Regions from separate parts of the Pantoea sp. Z09 genome, predicted to be linked through region 2. Evidence: predicted binding sites of a transcription regulator. Region 2 holds the regulator's gene; each other region holds the start of a gene.

Region 1 (3,661 bases), 190 kb from region 2:
ACGTGACCGCCGGGAAACCGCGTTTCTGTAAAAATAGTGTTACATTTTTGTGATTTTGATCGGCCCGCGCCAGAGGAAAAAGGCGCGGGCGGAGAGGTTCGTCAGGAACGGAACCAGCGGCGATAAATAAAGCGGATCACATAGAACTCCACCGCGCCCAGCAGCAGAAACCACACGCAGAAGATCAGGGTGTAGAGCTGGTTGATATCCTGCAGGTGCAGCCGTTGGGTCAGGCTTCTCGCCATTGTCAGGCCAAAATTGGGCGCTGGCAGCAGCAAAGCAGAGAGAAAGCCAAGCAGCAAAATGCCACCGGGAATAATCAGGGACTCGAAAGGATTTTTCATCAGCAGGTTCCGCGTTAATCAGCGCGGCTATTTTCCGGCAATCGCCGCCAGGGTTCAATCCCCGCGCGTCGGCGAGGCGCATGCGGTAAAAAGGCCGCAAGAAAAGGCTTAAGTACCATCAACTTAGCGGCAAAAGATAGCGAACGATAAAAGTTATAGCCTTTGCTATACTTAAATCCCTGATTTTGTTGTCTTTTTATCGGGCATCATGCGTGCTAGACTGCGCGCACTTTTATCAGACTGAACAGATAATGCGGTCAAAAGCGGGTGTTCGAACGCTTTTTACCCTGACACTAGCCATTATGACTTTTATCGCCACCCTGATCCTGGCTTTCGGCATGTCGATGGACGCCTTTGCCGCTGCGTTAAGCAAAGGCGCGGCGCTGCATCGCCCCGGATTCAAAGAAGCGCTGCGTACTGGCCTGATTTTTGGCGCCATTGAAGCGCTGACGCCGTTGATCGGCTGGGCTGCTGGCCTGGCCGCCAGCCGCTATGTAATGGCGTGGGACCACTGGGTCGCCTTTTTCCTGCTGTCGTTCCTCGGCGGCCGCATGATGATGGAAGGCTTCCGTCAGACAGCGACGGCTGAGCCGTGCGAAGCGCCGCAGCGTCACGGCTTTCTGGTGCTCGCCACCACGGCGGTCGCCACCAGCCTCGATGCGCTGGCGGTTGGCGTCGGCCTGGCCTTTTTGCAGGTCAACATTATCGCCACCGCGCTCACCATCGGCATGGCGACCACCATTATGGCGACCACCGGCGTGCTGGTAGGGCGTTTAGTGGGGCCGGTGCTGGGCAAATGGGCGGAAGTGCTCGGCGGGCTGGTGTTAATCTCTATTGGCTGCACTATTCTCAGCCAGCATCTCCATCTCTTCGCCTGAGATCGGCCAGGCAGATTAATGCTGTTTTTGTGATCTGGTTCAAAATTTATTGCCTGCAAAATGCACAGAAGTTATAATTTCTCTGCATTTCTTCAACAAATTTTGAATCAGGTACGCTATGAAACGCTTTATGAAATATGTTTTCCGTGCTTATGTTGAAACCTTTAAGTACGTCCCGCCAGGCGCAATGTATTAATCTTCTCTTGTTGCATCGCCTCAGGTAATCACGGCGTCTGCTGCGCCGTGATGCCCGCTAGTCATAGCCTTTTCTTTTTACCCTTTCCCCTCTTTTCGCCTGCTCAAGCCGCCATTGCGCGCCTGTCATAAGCGCAGCTTTTTGCTATAGCTCCAGGTTATAGCCCGCGACTAAACAAGCATTCGTCCCGCTCTCTCTGCCGTGAAATAGTGCGCTTCAGACCCTCAACCCTGTCTGAAAGAGAGCGCATCATGTTTATCCCGCAACCTTATCTGCTGTTTCTCGGCGACGTCACCGATCCGCTTGCGGCCAAAACCGCGCGCGGCATTCAGGTATGGCGGCCCGAACAGTGCGTCGGCGAAATGTGTCTGCCCGGCTGCACCGTTTCCCTTGGCCTCGACGAGCTGAACATCGCCGCGGCGAAGGCGCGCGGCGCCAAAACTCTGGTGCTCGGCACCGCCAACGCGGGCGGCTATCTGCCGCAGCACTGGATGGAGAGCGTCACCTCCGCCATCAAAGCGGGCATGAACGTGGCGAGCGGCCTGCATCATCGCCTGGCGGACGAACCGGAGCTGGTGGCGCTGGCGGAGGCGCACGGCGTCGCGCTGTTCGATATCCGTCATATGCGTCCGAAACTGGCGGTGGGCAGCGGCAAAAAACGCAGCGGCAAGCGCGTGCTGACTGTCGGAACCGACTGCTCGGTCGGCAAAATGTACACCTCGCTGGCGCTGGAAGCCGCGATGCGCGAACAGGGCATGAAGGCGGATTTCCGCGCCACCGGGCAGACCGGCATCCTTGTGGCGGGCGAAGGCATCGCTATCGACGCGGTTATCGCCGATTTTATCGCCGGCGCGGCGGAGGCGCTCTCGCCCGCTAACGACGACGATCACTGGGATATCGTCGAGGGGCAAGGCTCGCTGTTTCACCCCTCCTACGCGGGCGTCAGCATGGGATTGATCCACGGCGCGCAGCCGCACTGGCTGGTGATGTGTCATGAGATGGGACGTCCGCATATGCGGCATTTACCGCATCAGCCGATGGTGGGCCTGGCGGACTGCGTCGAAGCCAATCTGCGCGCGGCGCAGGTCACCAGCGACAATCCGCAGCTGGCGGGTTTCGCCATCAATACCTCGAACTTCAGCGAACAAGAGGCGCGCGACTACTGCGCGCAGCTCAGCGCAACCTTTGGCGTGCCGGCGACGGATCCGGTGCGTTTCGGTATTGCGGCCATCGCCGCGCTGCTGAAAGAGCGAGGCTGATATGCGCCGTATGCTGATCGACGTGCTGACGCTGCCGCTGGCGCGGCCGTTTGCTATTGCGCGCGGCACCCGCACCGCCGTGGCGGTGATACGGGTCACGCTGGAGCAGGATGGCTTTATCGGGCGCGGCGAATGTACGCCGACGCCGCGCTACAACGAGTCCGTCGAGGGCGTGCACGCGCAGCTCAACGCGATGAAAGATGCAATCGAGGGCGGCCTCAGCCGTCAGGCGCTGCAGAGCCAGCTCAACGCGGGCGCGGCGCGCAACGCGCTGGATTGCGCCCTGTGGCGTCTGGATGCCGCGCGCGTCAGGAGGACGCTGTGGCAGCAGGCTGGCGTGGCCGCGCCCGCGTCGGTGGTGACCGCAGAAACCCTGAGCCTCGACAGCGTCGAGAAGATGACCGAGGCGGCGGCGGATGCGGTGTCGCGCGGCGCGCGGCTGCTGAAAATCAAGCTCGACCGCGAGGCGATAGTGGAAAAGGTAGCGGCTATCCGCGCCGTCGCGCCGGATGCCACGCTGATCGTCGACGCCAACGAAGCCTGGGGCGGCCTTGAACTGCCGACGCTGTTCGCGGCGCTGTTGCCTTACCGACTTGCAATGATCGAACAGCCGCTGCCGGCGGGCGAGGATGCCGGATTAGAGCATATCGCCCATCCCATTCCCCTCTGCGCCGACGAAAGCTGCCACACGCGCGGCGACATCGCCGCGCTGCGCGCGCGCTACGAGATGATCAACATCAAGCTCGACAAGTGCGGCGGCCTGACGGAGGCGCTGGCGATGATCGACGAGGCGCGAAAGCAGGAGATGCGCATCATGGTGGGCTGCATGCTCGGCTCCTCGCTGGCGATGGAGGCGGCGCTGCTGGCCACACCGCAGGCGGAGCATGTCGATCTGGACGGTCCCATCTGGCTGGCGGCGGACAGTTCGCCCTTCCTGACCTATTCACAAGGCCGCATCTGGCTGTAAACGCCCAAGGAGCAACG
Region 2 (3,661 bases):
GTCCACCACGTCGTTGCGCCCTTTCTGCAAAATAGAAACCACGTCGATGGCGCTGCAGCCGCCCGCGGCCATCAGCACCATCTCCATCGGACTGGGCGCTTTATCGCCGGAGTTGCCGTCCATCAGGATCTGATGCCCTGACGACGACTCGCCGAGAAAGGTTAACCCTTCGACCCACTTCACTCTTGCCTGCATGTTTCCACCTCGAGAATAGCCCGTTTGCCGCCAGAGTACGCGTTCGCCTGGCAAACAGCAATCCAGAGTAATCCCCCCTTTGCTGAAGCGAGACAACAGAAGACAGTCGGCAAAAGCTGTGCTACAAACAGTGCTGAAAATAGTTCGTCTTGCTAAGGACGAAGACGGGACACATCAAGCGCCTGGCGCAAAATAAGGCCCGAATAATCTCCTTTAGGGGAAACGCTTGAAGCTTTCATCGCCTGGCAGGGAATAATCCCCCCGCGTTTTGGGCACGATTACAACAGAGGATAATAGCGAATGGTTCTCGGCAAACCGCAAACAGACCCTACACTCGAATGGTTCCTGTCCCATTGCCATATTCACAAATATCCATCCAAAAGTACGCTGATTCATCAGGGTGAGAAGGCTGAAACCCTCTACTACATCGTGAAAGGTTCCGTTGCGGTACTGATCAAAGATGAAGAGGGCAAAGAGATGATCCTCTCTTACCTGAATCAGGGTGATTTTATCGGCGAGCTTGGCCTGTTTGAAGAAGGTCAGGAGCGCAGCGCCTGGGTGCGCGCGAAAACCGCGTGCGAAGTGGCAGAAATTTCCTACAAGAAATTCCGCCAGCTTATCCAGGTGAACCCGGATATTTTAATGCGTCTCTCATCGCAGATGGCGCGCCGTCTGCAGGTAACATCGGAGAAAGTGGGCAATTTAGCTTTCCTCGACGTGACCGGACGTATTGCACAAACCCTGCTTAACCTGGCGAAACAGCCAGACGCCATGACGCATCCCGACGGCATGCAAATCAAAATTACTCGTCAGGAAATTGGCCAAATCGTTGGTTGCTCGCGTGAAACCGTGGGCCGCATTTTGAAAATGTTGGAAGACCAGAATCTGATTTCCGCACACGGCAAAACCATTGTCGTTTACGGCACCCGCTGATTTCCTCTCACTCACGGCGTGATCTTACCGTCACGCCGTTACTGCTTTTAGCGAAGTGATGTGGCGTCGAATCATCTACCACCCCGAAGTTAACTATGCTCTGCGGCAGACGCTGGTGCTGTGCATTCCCGTCGCGCTCGGCTGGCTGTTCGGCGATCTGCAAAAAGGGCTGCTCTTCTCGCTGGTTCCCGCCTGCTGCAACGTCGCGGGCCTGGATACGCCCCATAAGCGCTTCTTCAAACGACTGATCGTTGGCGGCTCGCTGTTCGCGCTCGGCAGCTTTCTGATCCAGCTGCTGACCCTGAAAGGGGTGCCGCTGCCTGCGGTGCTCTTTGTGCTGCCGCTGCTGCTGGGCGTCACCGGCGAAATCAGCCCGCTGCACGGCCGGCTGCTCTCCGGCACGCTGGTGGCGGCGATCTTTACCCTGAGCCTGATCGGCCGCATGCCGATCTACGTGCCGCCGCTGCTCTATATCGGCGGCACGCTCTGGTACGGGCTCTTCAACTGGTTCTGGTTCTGGCTGTGGAAAGAGCAGCCGATGCGCGAAACCCTGAGCCTGATCTACCGCGAGCTGGCGGACTACTGCGACGCCAAATATACCCTGCTGACCCAGCTCACCGATCCGGAAAAAGCGCTGCCGCCGCTGCTGGCGCGCCAGCAGAAAGCGGTCGATCTGATCAACACCTGCTATCAGCAGATGCATATGCTCTCCGCCAGCCGCGACAACAGCCATAAACGGCTGACGCGCGCCTTTCAGGTGGCGCTCGATCTGCAGGAGCACATCTCCGTCAGCCTGCACCAGCCGGAAGAGGTGCAAAAGCTGGTAGAACGCAGCCATGCGGAAGCGGTGATACACTGGAACGCCAAAATCATCTCGGCGCGGCTGCGCGCGCTGGCCGACGCCATTCTCTATCACCAGCTGCCGAGCCGTTTCGAGATGGAGAAGCCGCTCGGCGCGCTGGAGAAGATCGCTCGCCAGCATCCCGACAATCCCGTCGGCCACTTCTGCTTCTACCACTTCAGCCGCATCGCGCGCGTGCTGCGCACCCAGAAGCCGCTTTATCAGCGCGACCTGATGACCGATCGTCAGCGCCGGCTGCCGCTGCTGCCCGCGCTGCGCAGCTACCTGTCGCTGAAGTCCGCCGCGCTGCGCACCGCGGCGCGCTTCGCCGTGATGCTGATGTTCGGCAGCGCGCTGGCGATGCTGTTCGACATTCCCAAGCCCTACTGGATCCTGATGACCATTATGTTCGTCAGCCAGAACGGCTACAGCGCCACGCGGGTGCGCATTCAGCACCGGGCGCTCGGCACCTTTGTCGGGCTGGTGATCGCCGCCGCCTCGCTGCGCTTTGCGGTGCCGGAATCGCTGGTGCTGCTGTTTATGCTGGTGGTCACGCTGCTCAGCTATCTGGTGACGCGCAAATATTACGGCTGGTCGATGATCGGCTTTACCGTCACGGCGGTCTACTCGCTGCAGCTGCTGTCGCTGAACGGCGCGCAGTTTCTCCTGCCGCGCCTGATGGATACGCTGATGGGCTGTTTGATCGCCTTCGGCGGCATGCTGTGGCTCTGGCCGCAGTGGCAAAGCGGGCTGCTGCGGCAGAACGCTCACGACGCGCTGGAAACCTATCAGGAGGCGCTGCGCCTGCTGCTGGGGCCGGAGCAGGAGGCGAAGCCGCTGGCGTACCAGCGCATGAAGGTCAATCAGGCGCACAACGCGCTGTTTAACTCGCTCAATCAGGCGATGCAGGAGCCGGGCTTCAACGCGCAGTATCTGAAAGATATGCGCTTATGGGTGACGCACAGCCAGTTTATCGTCGAGCATATCAACGCCATGACCATTCTGGCGCGCGAGCACACCATGCTGACCGCAGACCTGGCGCAGCGTTATCTGCAGTCGTGCGAGGTGGCGCTGCAGCGCTGCCAGCAGCGGCTGGAGTATGACGGACCGGGATCGCAGACCAACGTGATGGCAGGCGTGGAGAGCATTGATGAAGGCCCCACCACGATTCTGGAGCAGCATGTGAAACGCATTCTGGAGCACCTGAACGTGATGCACACCATTTCGTCGCTGGCGTGGAGCCAGCGGCCGCATCATGGCCGCTGGCTGATCAGGCATTTACGCAAAGGCTGATTAGGCCGCCAGCACGCGCTCGACCGCGCGGGCGAAGCGCGCCATGCCCTCTTCGATATCGGCGGGTTCGATCACCAGCGACGGCGCGAAACGGATCACGTCGGTGCCGGCCACCAGCACCATCAGCCCTTCCGCCGCCGCGGCGTTGAGAATATCGCGCGCTTTACCGGCGTGCTGCGGCTTAAGCGCCGCGCCAATCAGCAGCCCTTTGCCGCGGATGTCGCTAAACAGATCGAACTTCGCGTCGAGCGTCTGCAGCGCGCTGACAAACTGCTGGCGACGCGCCTGCACGCCCTCCAGCACCTCGGGCGTATTGATGACGTCGAGCGCCGCTTCCGCGACCGCGCAGGCCAGCGGATTGCCGCCGTATGTGGTGCCGTGCACGCCCGGCGACATGGT
Region 3 (3,661 bases), 430 kb from region 2:
GCCAACGGTATCGCGCTGCACGGCGGCTTCCTGCCGTACACCGCCACCTTCCTGATGTTCGTGGAATATGCGCGCAACGCGGCGCGTATGGCGGCGCTGATGAAGATCCGTCAGATCATGGTCTACACCCACGACTCTATCGGTCTGGGCGAAGATGGCCCGACGCACCAGCCGGTCGAGCAGCTTGCCAGCCTGCGCACCACGCCGAACATGAGCACCTGGCGCCCGTGCGATCAGGTTGAATCCGCCGTGGCGTGGAAATACGCTATTGAGCGCAAAGATGGCCCGAGCGCGCTGATCTTCTCTCGCCAGAACCTGGCGCAGCAGGATCGCACCCCTGAGCAGCTGGCGAACATCGCACGCGGCGGCTACATCCTGAAAGGGTGCGACGGCCAGCCAGAGGTGATCCTGATCGCCACCGGTTCCGAAGTCGAACTGGCGGTCGCGGCATACGACAGGCTGAGCAGCGAAGGCATCAAGGCGCGCGTGGTCTCTATGCCGTCTACCGACGCGTTCGACAAGCAGGATGCCGCCTACCGCGAAGCGGTGCTGCCGAAAGCGATCGGCGCGCGCGTCGCGATTGAAGCGGGCATCGCCGACTATTGGCAGAAATATACCGGCCTGCACGGCGCGGTAGTAGGCATGACCACCTTCGGCGAATCCGCCCCGGCTGAGCAGCTGTTCGAGCTGTTCGGCTTTACCGTCGACAACGTCGTGGCGCAGGCGAAAGCGGTGCTGTAAAGCCCGCGCAGGCGGGCGAATCCAACAGGGCTACGGCTGCAATAGCGTCGCCTTGTGCAGCTGAAAGGTCTGACCGTCGGGCGCAGGCGCGTCGGTCAGGCCGTTCTCTCTCTTCTCCTGTTCCCAGGGAAGCGAAGAGCCATAAAAGCGTCCCTCTGGATGCACCGCCAGCGATTCGCACTCAATGGTGCCCTCCATAACGCCCTCGGCGTTAACCGCCACTTCGCGACTGCGACATAACCCCTTTAGCCTGCCGCCGATCTCGGTGCGCTGCGCATAGATCTCGCCGTCGACGCATCCCTGTTTTTGCAGCACCACGGTTTTTTGCGCCATGATTTTGCCGGTCACGCTGCCATTGATGTGCACGTCGCCCTCGGCGGTGATCTCGCCGACGATGGTGCAGCTCTCCTGAATGGTGGTGATAGCGGCGGGCGCGGCTTTAATCATAGTGCCGCCGAAAAGGCGCGCCGCCTGATCCTGTTCCTCTGAGGTCGCCGCCATGTCGGGCATGGCGACATCGCCGTCGCTGGCCGGCGGCGCTTTGCGTTTAAACATGATTATTCCCTTATTCAATTTTGATCCTCTGAACGCGGCATGGGCAATCGGCGTCATCATGACAGCCAGCAGCAGCGTTATACGCCAGCCAAACAGCCAGGCGCCCAGCGCGCAGGCCCAGAGAAACCAGAGATACCAAAGCAGGTTGTAGTTCATCACTTGTCTGCCATCAGAACGCGCCGGTTGCCAGGCGCTATGCAGGGTTACTTTACTAAAGCGGGGCGCGTCTGGCGGTCGTTTTATATCCATCGCAACGATTCAAGTGTGATCCTGGTCAGATTTTTAAATTCTGATTTGATCTGACGCATTCCAATTATTACTGCTTCTCTTTATTGTAGCTGAACCGTTTCAGTCCGCGCTGCGACGGCGTTTTTTCCGGCGGTATGCCGTGGCAAAAGCGCAAGAATTTCCTGTACAAACGTGAATGTCTGGCTCAGGCTATCGTTCCGATTTTGCACTGAATTTAACTGCTGGGGTGATATGACGGTTCGCATTGCCATTAATGGATTTGGTCGCATTGGACGCAACGTGCTGCGCGCGCTCTATGAAACCGGGCGGCGAGCAGAAATCACGGTGGTGGCGATCAACGAACTGGCGGAAGCGGCCGGTATGGCGCACCTGCTGAAATATGACACCAGCCACGGGCGTTTCGCTTTTGACGTGCGTCAGGAGCGCGACCTGCTGTGGGTCGGCGACGATACCATCCGCATCCTGCATCATGCCGATATCGACGCGCTGCCGTGGCGCGAGCTTAACGTCGACATCGTGCTGGAGTGCACCGGCGTTTACGGCAGCCGGGCAGACGGCGAGGCGCATCTGCAGGCGGGCGCGAAGAAGGTGCTGTTCTCCCATCCAGGCGGCAACGATCTCGACGCCACCGTGGTGTTCGGCGTGAACGAAAAGGCGCTGAAGCAGGAAGACCGCATCGTCTCTAACGCCTCCTGCACCACCAACTGCATTATTCCGGTGATCAAACTGCTGGACGACGCCTTCGGCATCGAGTCGGGCACCGTCACCACCATTCACTCGGCGATGCACGATCAGCAGGTGATTGACGCCTACCACAGCGATCTGCGCCGTACGCGCGCCGCCAGTCAGTCGATCATTCCGGTCGACACCAAACTGGCCGCCGGCATCACCCGTATTTTTCCGAAATTTAATGACCGCTTTGAAGCGATCGCGGTACGCGTGCCTACCATCAACGTTACGGCCATCGATCTCAGCGTTTCCGTACGCCAGTCGGTCAGGGCCAGCGAGGTCAACGCGCTGCTGCAAAACGCGTCAGAGGGGGCATTTCGTGGTATAGTTGACTATACGGAATTACCGTTAGTCTCAGTAGATTTTAACCACGATCCGCACAGTGCCATTGTGGACGGCACGCAAACGCGGGTCAGCGGTCAGCGCCTGATCAAGACCCTGGTCTGGTGCGACAACGAATGGGGCTTTGCTAACCGAATGCTCGACACGACGTTAGCGATGGCCGCAAGCGGTTTCAGGTAAGGCGCGGTTTGCGCCTGACAAAACTTACGAGAATCAACGAGAGGGTTCACCATGTCTGTAATTAAGATGTCCGATTTGGATCTGGCTGGTAAGCGCGTTCTGATCCGCGCCGATCTCAACGTACCAGTAAAAGAAGGGAAAGTGACGTCAGACGCACGTATCCGTGCTTCTCTGCCTACCATCGAATCGGCGTTGAAACAGGGCGCAAAAGTGATGGTCACCTCTCACCTGGGTCGCCCGACCGAAGGTGAATACAACGAAGAATTCTCCCTGCTGCCTGTTGTTAACTATCTGAAAGATAAACTGAACGGCACCAAAGTCACCCTGGCAAAAGAGTACCTCGACGGCGTTGAAGTCGGCGCGGGCGAGCTGGTGGTGCTGGAAAACGTGCGCTTTAACAAAGGCGAGAAGAAAGACGACGAAACGCTGTCGAAAAAATACGCCGCGCTGTGCGACGTGTTTGTGATGGACGCGTTTGGCACCGCACACCGCGCCCAGGCGTCAACGCACGGCGTCGGCAAGTTCGCGCCAATCGCCTGCGCCGGTCCGCTGCTGTCGGCCGAGCTGGAAGCGCTGGGCAAAGTGATGAGCAACCCGGAGCGTCCGCTGGTCGCAGTGGTCGGCGGCTCTAAAGTTTCGACCAAATTCGACGTGCTGCAGTCGCTGGTGAAAATCGCTGACACCGTGATCGTCGGCGGCGGCATCGCCAACACCTTTGTGGCTATCGACAACAACGTCGGCAAATCACTTTACGAGCCGGACTTCGTTGAAGCGGCGAAAGGCCTGCGCGATCAGTACGGCATTCCGGTGCCGACCGACTCACGCGTTGGCACGGAATTCTCTGAAACTGCGCCGGCAACGGTGA
Region 4 (3,661 bases), 1.1 Mb from region 2:
GTATAAGTCGAACAGGCAAGGGCAGCAACGGCTGCCCTGACGGCCATTACTTCAGGTACTGATTGACGACCTGACGGATTTTTTGCTCTTCGTCGGCGCTAAAGCGCACCGCGTAGCGGCTCTCGCCGACGTCGTAGCCGAGCAGCGCCACCGCTTTCTTCACCGCCGCCGGCGAGAAGCCGATGCTGTAAAGATCGGTGCGCAGGCCGGTCACGTTCTCCTGCGCCGCGCGCGAACCCTCGATATCGCCCGCGTTGAAGCGCGCCCAGATGGCGTTGATCTCATTTGGCGCGGCGTTGGCCAGACCGGAGATACAGGCGGAGCAGCCGTCGACGAAGCCCTGATGGATCAGCGAGTCGGGGCCGTTGAGCACGTCAAAGTTCTCGATGCCTTCCGCTGCCTTAATAAAGCCGCTCAGGCTCTCATAGCTGCCCGCCGAATCTTTGATGCCGATAATATTGGGATGCGACGCCAGCGCGCGCACGGTTTCCGGCTGCAGCGTGTTGCCGGTGCGCGCCGGAATGTTGTAGAGGAACAGCGGCACCTCAAGGGCGTCAGCCACCGTCTGGTAGTGGTAGATCAGCTCGTCCTGCTTGAGCGGCACAAAATAGGGAGTGATCACGGAAACGGCATCGACCCCCAGCTTCGCAATCTGTTTGCCGAGACGGATGGTCTCACGCGTCGAGATCTCGCCGATATGCGCCACGACCGGCGCGCGGCCGTTAACCTCATCGACGCAGGTTTCAGTCACCGCGACCTTCTCCTGCTCGTTCAGCACAAAGAATTCGCCGTTGGTGCCGCCGCAGAAGATGCCGTTGCCCGCATCCAGCTGGCGTTTTACCTGCTCGCGCTGGGCGGCCGGGTTAAAGGCGCCTTCCCGATCGAAACAGGTGACAATAGCGGTCAATACGCCGGTAATTTTCTGGCTCATACAATCCTCTTTATTCCTGGTGTGAAGGGAACAACGTCAGGTAGACGTCACGGACGTCATTCGCGCTGACGGCAGCGGGCACGTTCTTCATCAGACGCTGCACGTCGAGCGCCGCTTCCACTAAATAGGGCAGGTGATCCGGGCCGATGCCAAGCTCTTCAAGGCTGGCGGGCAGCCGCAGACGTTTAACCAGCGCGGTGAAGTAAGCCACCAGCGCGTGCGATTTCGCCTCGTCGTCCAGCGCGAGATCGGCGTCGGGCAGCAGATCGTAGGCCTGAGCGAATTTGCTCACCGCGGAGGGACGAACAAAGGTCATGCAGGGCGCCAGCAGAATGGCGTTGGCGACGCCGTGCGGCAGATGATATTTGCCACCCAGCGGATAGGACATGGCGTGCACCAGATGCGTGCCCGCGTGGGCGATGGCCGCGCCGCCGTAATAAGAGGCCCACAGCATATCCAGCCGCGCCTGCAGGTTATGTGGCTCGGCAACGGCGGTTTCGAGGCTGGCGAACAGCTTTTTCATGCCGATCAGCGCGTAGTTGTCGCTGACGGGATTCGACACCGTGGCGGTGAAGCATTCGATCAGATGGCACAGGGCGTCGATGCCGGTGGAAGAGGCGATATGCGCCGGCATGCTGGTGGTCAGCTCCGGCACCAGCGCCACGAAGTCGGGCAGCATTACCGGCGAGATAATGCCAACTTTGGTTTCGCGCTCCGGGATCGCCAGAATGGCGTTCGGCGTCGCTTCCGAGCCGGTGCCTGCGGTGGTCGGGATCAGCAGCGAGGTGGTGCGCGTCACCGGTTTTTCGCCCGCCAGCAGCGCCTCCAGCGACGGGGCGTGGTCGACGCAGAGCACCGACAGCAGCTTGGCGACATCCAGCACGCTGCCGCCGCCGACGCCAATCACCAGATCCACGTCACGCGTGGGCAGCGCCGCCAGGATTGCCGCGACGTCGTGCTGGCTCGGCTCTGGCGGCACGCTGTTGATCACGCTAACGCTGGCGATGTGCTGCTTCAGTTGGGCGATCAGCGCCTGCACCGCCGGAATGGTTTCAATATTCTTGTCGGTCACCAGCAGCGCGCTGGCCTTCTCTTTCAGCAGATAGCTAATGTCGTTCAGCGCCTGATAGCCGCTAATTACCGTGCTGTTGATGTTCATTTCATACCCTTATTACTGCGGTTCCAGACTGAATGATTGGTTTTGCTCACGTCAGTGCGATGTCTGTCACTTACTGTGCCTCAATTTATAGGGCATATTGATTTCGATTAATTTGATCTTGCTCACATATAATCAATCATGATTGAATATAATCATTCACAGCGGCACAGAGCCGAATCGGGAGAGAAAATGACGCAGAAGTCCTGGAAAACGCCGGTGATGGTGATCGCGGATGATTTTACCGGCGCCAACGACGCGGGCAGCGGACTGGCCCAGGCGGGGGCGCGCGTGCATGTGCTGTTCAGCAGCGAGACGCCGCTGGAGGCAGACGCCGCCGACGTCTGGGTGATCAGCACCGACAGCCGTGCCCTCAGCGCGCAAGAGGCGGCCGCGCGCACGGAAGCGGTGGTGCGTCGGCATCAGGCCTTTATTGCGCAGGGCTGGCTGTTTAAAAAGATCGACTCCACGCTGCGCGGCAACATCGGCGCAGAGGTGCGCGCCGCGCTGGCCGCCAGCGGCAAACAGCGGGCGCTGATTGTGCCTGCCGTGCCGCGGCTGGGGCGCGTCACGCTTGGCGGTGAAGTGCGGGTGAACGGCGTGCCGCTGCTCGAAACCGAATACGCCAGCGATCCGAAAACGCCGGTGATCAGCGCACGCGTCTTAACCCAGCTGGGGATCGACGGCAGTGAAATCGATCTCGCCACGCTGCGCAGCGATCGCTTTCCTGCGCGTCTGGCTGAGGCAGAGGGCGCGGTGGTGATCGATGCAGAGCACGAAAGCGATATCGCACGCATCCTGGCCGCTGCCGCGCAGCTTGACGACACCCCGCTGCTGGTCGGCGCAGCCGGTCTGAGCGACGCGCTCGGCGCGCAGCTTGCCGCACGTGACGCCGCGCCGGTGCTGGCGGCCATCGGATCGATGAGCGCCAGCGCGCAGCAGCAGATCGCCCGGCTGGCGGCACAGCGAGAGATTACGCTGGTGGAGGTGGATATCCGCCAGCTGTTTGACCTGCCGCGCTGGCCAGACGGCGAACAGTGGGCCGCGCAAGCCATCGCCGCGCTGCGCGACGGGCGTCATACGGTGCTCCGCACCTGTCAGCGCGCCGATCAGCGGCATGAGATCGACGCGCTTTGTCAGCAGCAGCAGATCACGCGTCAGCAGCTTGGTGAGGCGATTTGCCGGTTTTTAGGCGAGCTGATCCTGACCATCTGCCGCGCGCAGCGGCCTGCCGGGCTCTATCTTTCCGGCGGCGACGTGGCGATTGCGGTGGCGCAGGCGCTGGGCGCCAGCGGCTTTCAGATTCAGGGCATCGTGGCGGGCTGCGTGCCGCACGGCGTCCTGCTTAACAGTGAATTTACCCTGCCGGTGATGACCAAAGCGGGCGGTTTTGGCGACGAAAACACCCTGGTAGCAGCCATTCGTTTTATTGAGGAGAAGTCGAGTGAGTAAAATTATTGCGGTGACCATGGGCGATCCGGCGGGCATCAGCCCGGAGATCGTCATCAAAGCGCTGGCGGAAGGCGACCTTAACGGCGCGCCAGCGGTGGTGGTGGGATGCGCGGCGACGCTGC

Evidence for each region. The regulator CRP, encoded in region 2, controls carbon source genes, mostly activating them, when cyclic AMP is high. The targets are predictions, from matches to a motif close to ATGTGANNNNNNTCACAT.
Region 1: the regulator CRP is predicted to act here: its motif matches at 1,250-1,267, upstream of azuC (stress response protein AzuC).
Region 3: the regulator CRP is predicted to act here: its motif matches at 1,559-1,576, upstream of epd (erythrose-4-phosphate dehydrogenase).
Region 4: the regulator CRP is predicted to act here: its motif matches at 2,201-2,218, upstream of MC269_RS15240 (iron-containing alcohol dehydrogenase).

The regions. Positions count from the first base shown of each region.
Region 1 is NZ_CP092373.1:115,142-118,802, forward strand. It holds gene MC269_RS00510 (DUF1158 domain-containing protein) at 102-344, opposite strand; gene mntP (manganese efflux pump MntP) at 647-1,222, shown strand; gene azuC (stress response protein AzuC) at 1,353-1,418, shown strand; gene dgcN (N-acetyltransferase DgcN) at 1,670-2,677, shown strand; gene dgcA (N-acetyl-D-Glu racemase DgcA) at 2,679-3,644, shown strand.
Region 2 is NZ_CP092373.1:309,146-312,806, reverse strand. It holds gene MC269_RS01395 (OsmC family protein) at 1-195, opposite strand, end outside; gene crp (cAMP-activated global transcriptional regulator CRP) at 496-1,128, shown strand; gene MC269_RS01385 (YccS/YhfK family putative transporter) at 1,187-3,262, shown strand; gene MC269_RS01380 (aspartate aminotransferase family protein) at 3,263-3,661, opposite strand, start outside.
Region 3 is NZ_CP092373.1:740,178-743,838, forward strand. It holds gene tkt (transketolase) at 1-741, shown strand, start outside; gene MC269_RS03610 (polymer-forming cytoskeletal protein) at 772-1,296, opposite strand; gene epd (erythrose-4-phosphate dehydrogenase) at 1,777-2,796, shown strand; gene pgk (phosphoglycerate kinase) at 2,848-3,661, shown strand, end outside.
Region 4 is NZ_CP092373.1:3,172,964-3,176,624, reverse strand. It holds gene MC269_RS15245 (dihydrodipicolinate synthase family protein) at 47-931, opposite strand; gene MC269_RS15240 (iron-containing alcohol dehydrogenase) at 942-2,090, opposite strand; gene MC269_RS15235 (four-carbon acid sugar kinase family protein) at 2,280-3,539, shown strand; gene MC269_RS15230 (D-threonate 4-phosphate dehydrogenase) at 3,532-3,661, shown strand, end outside.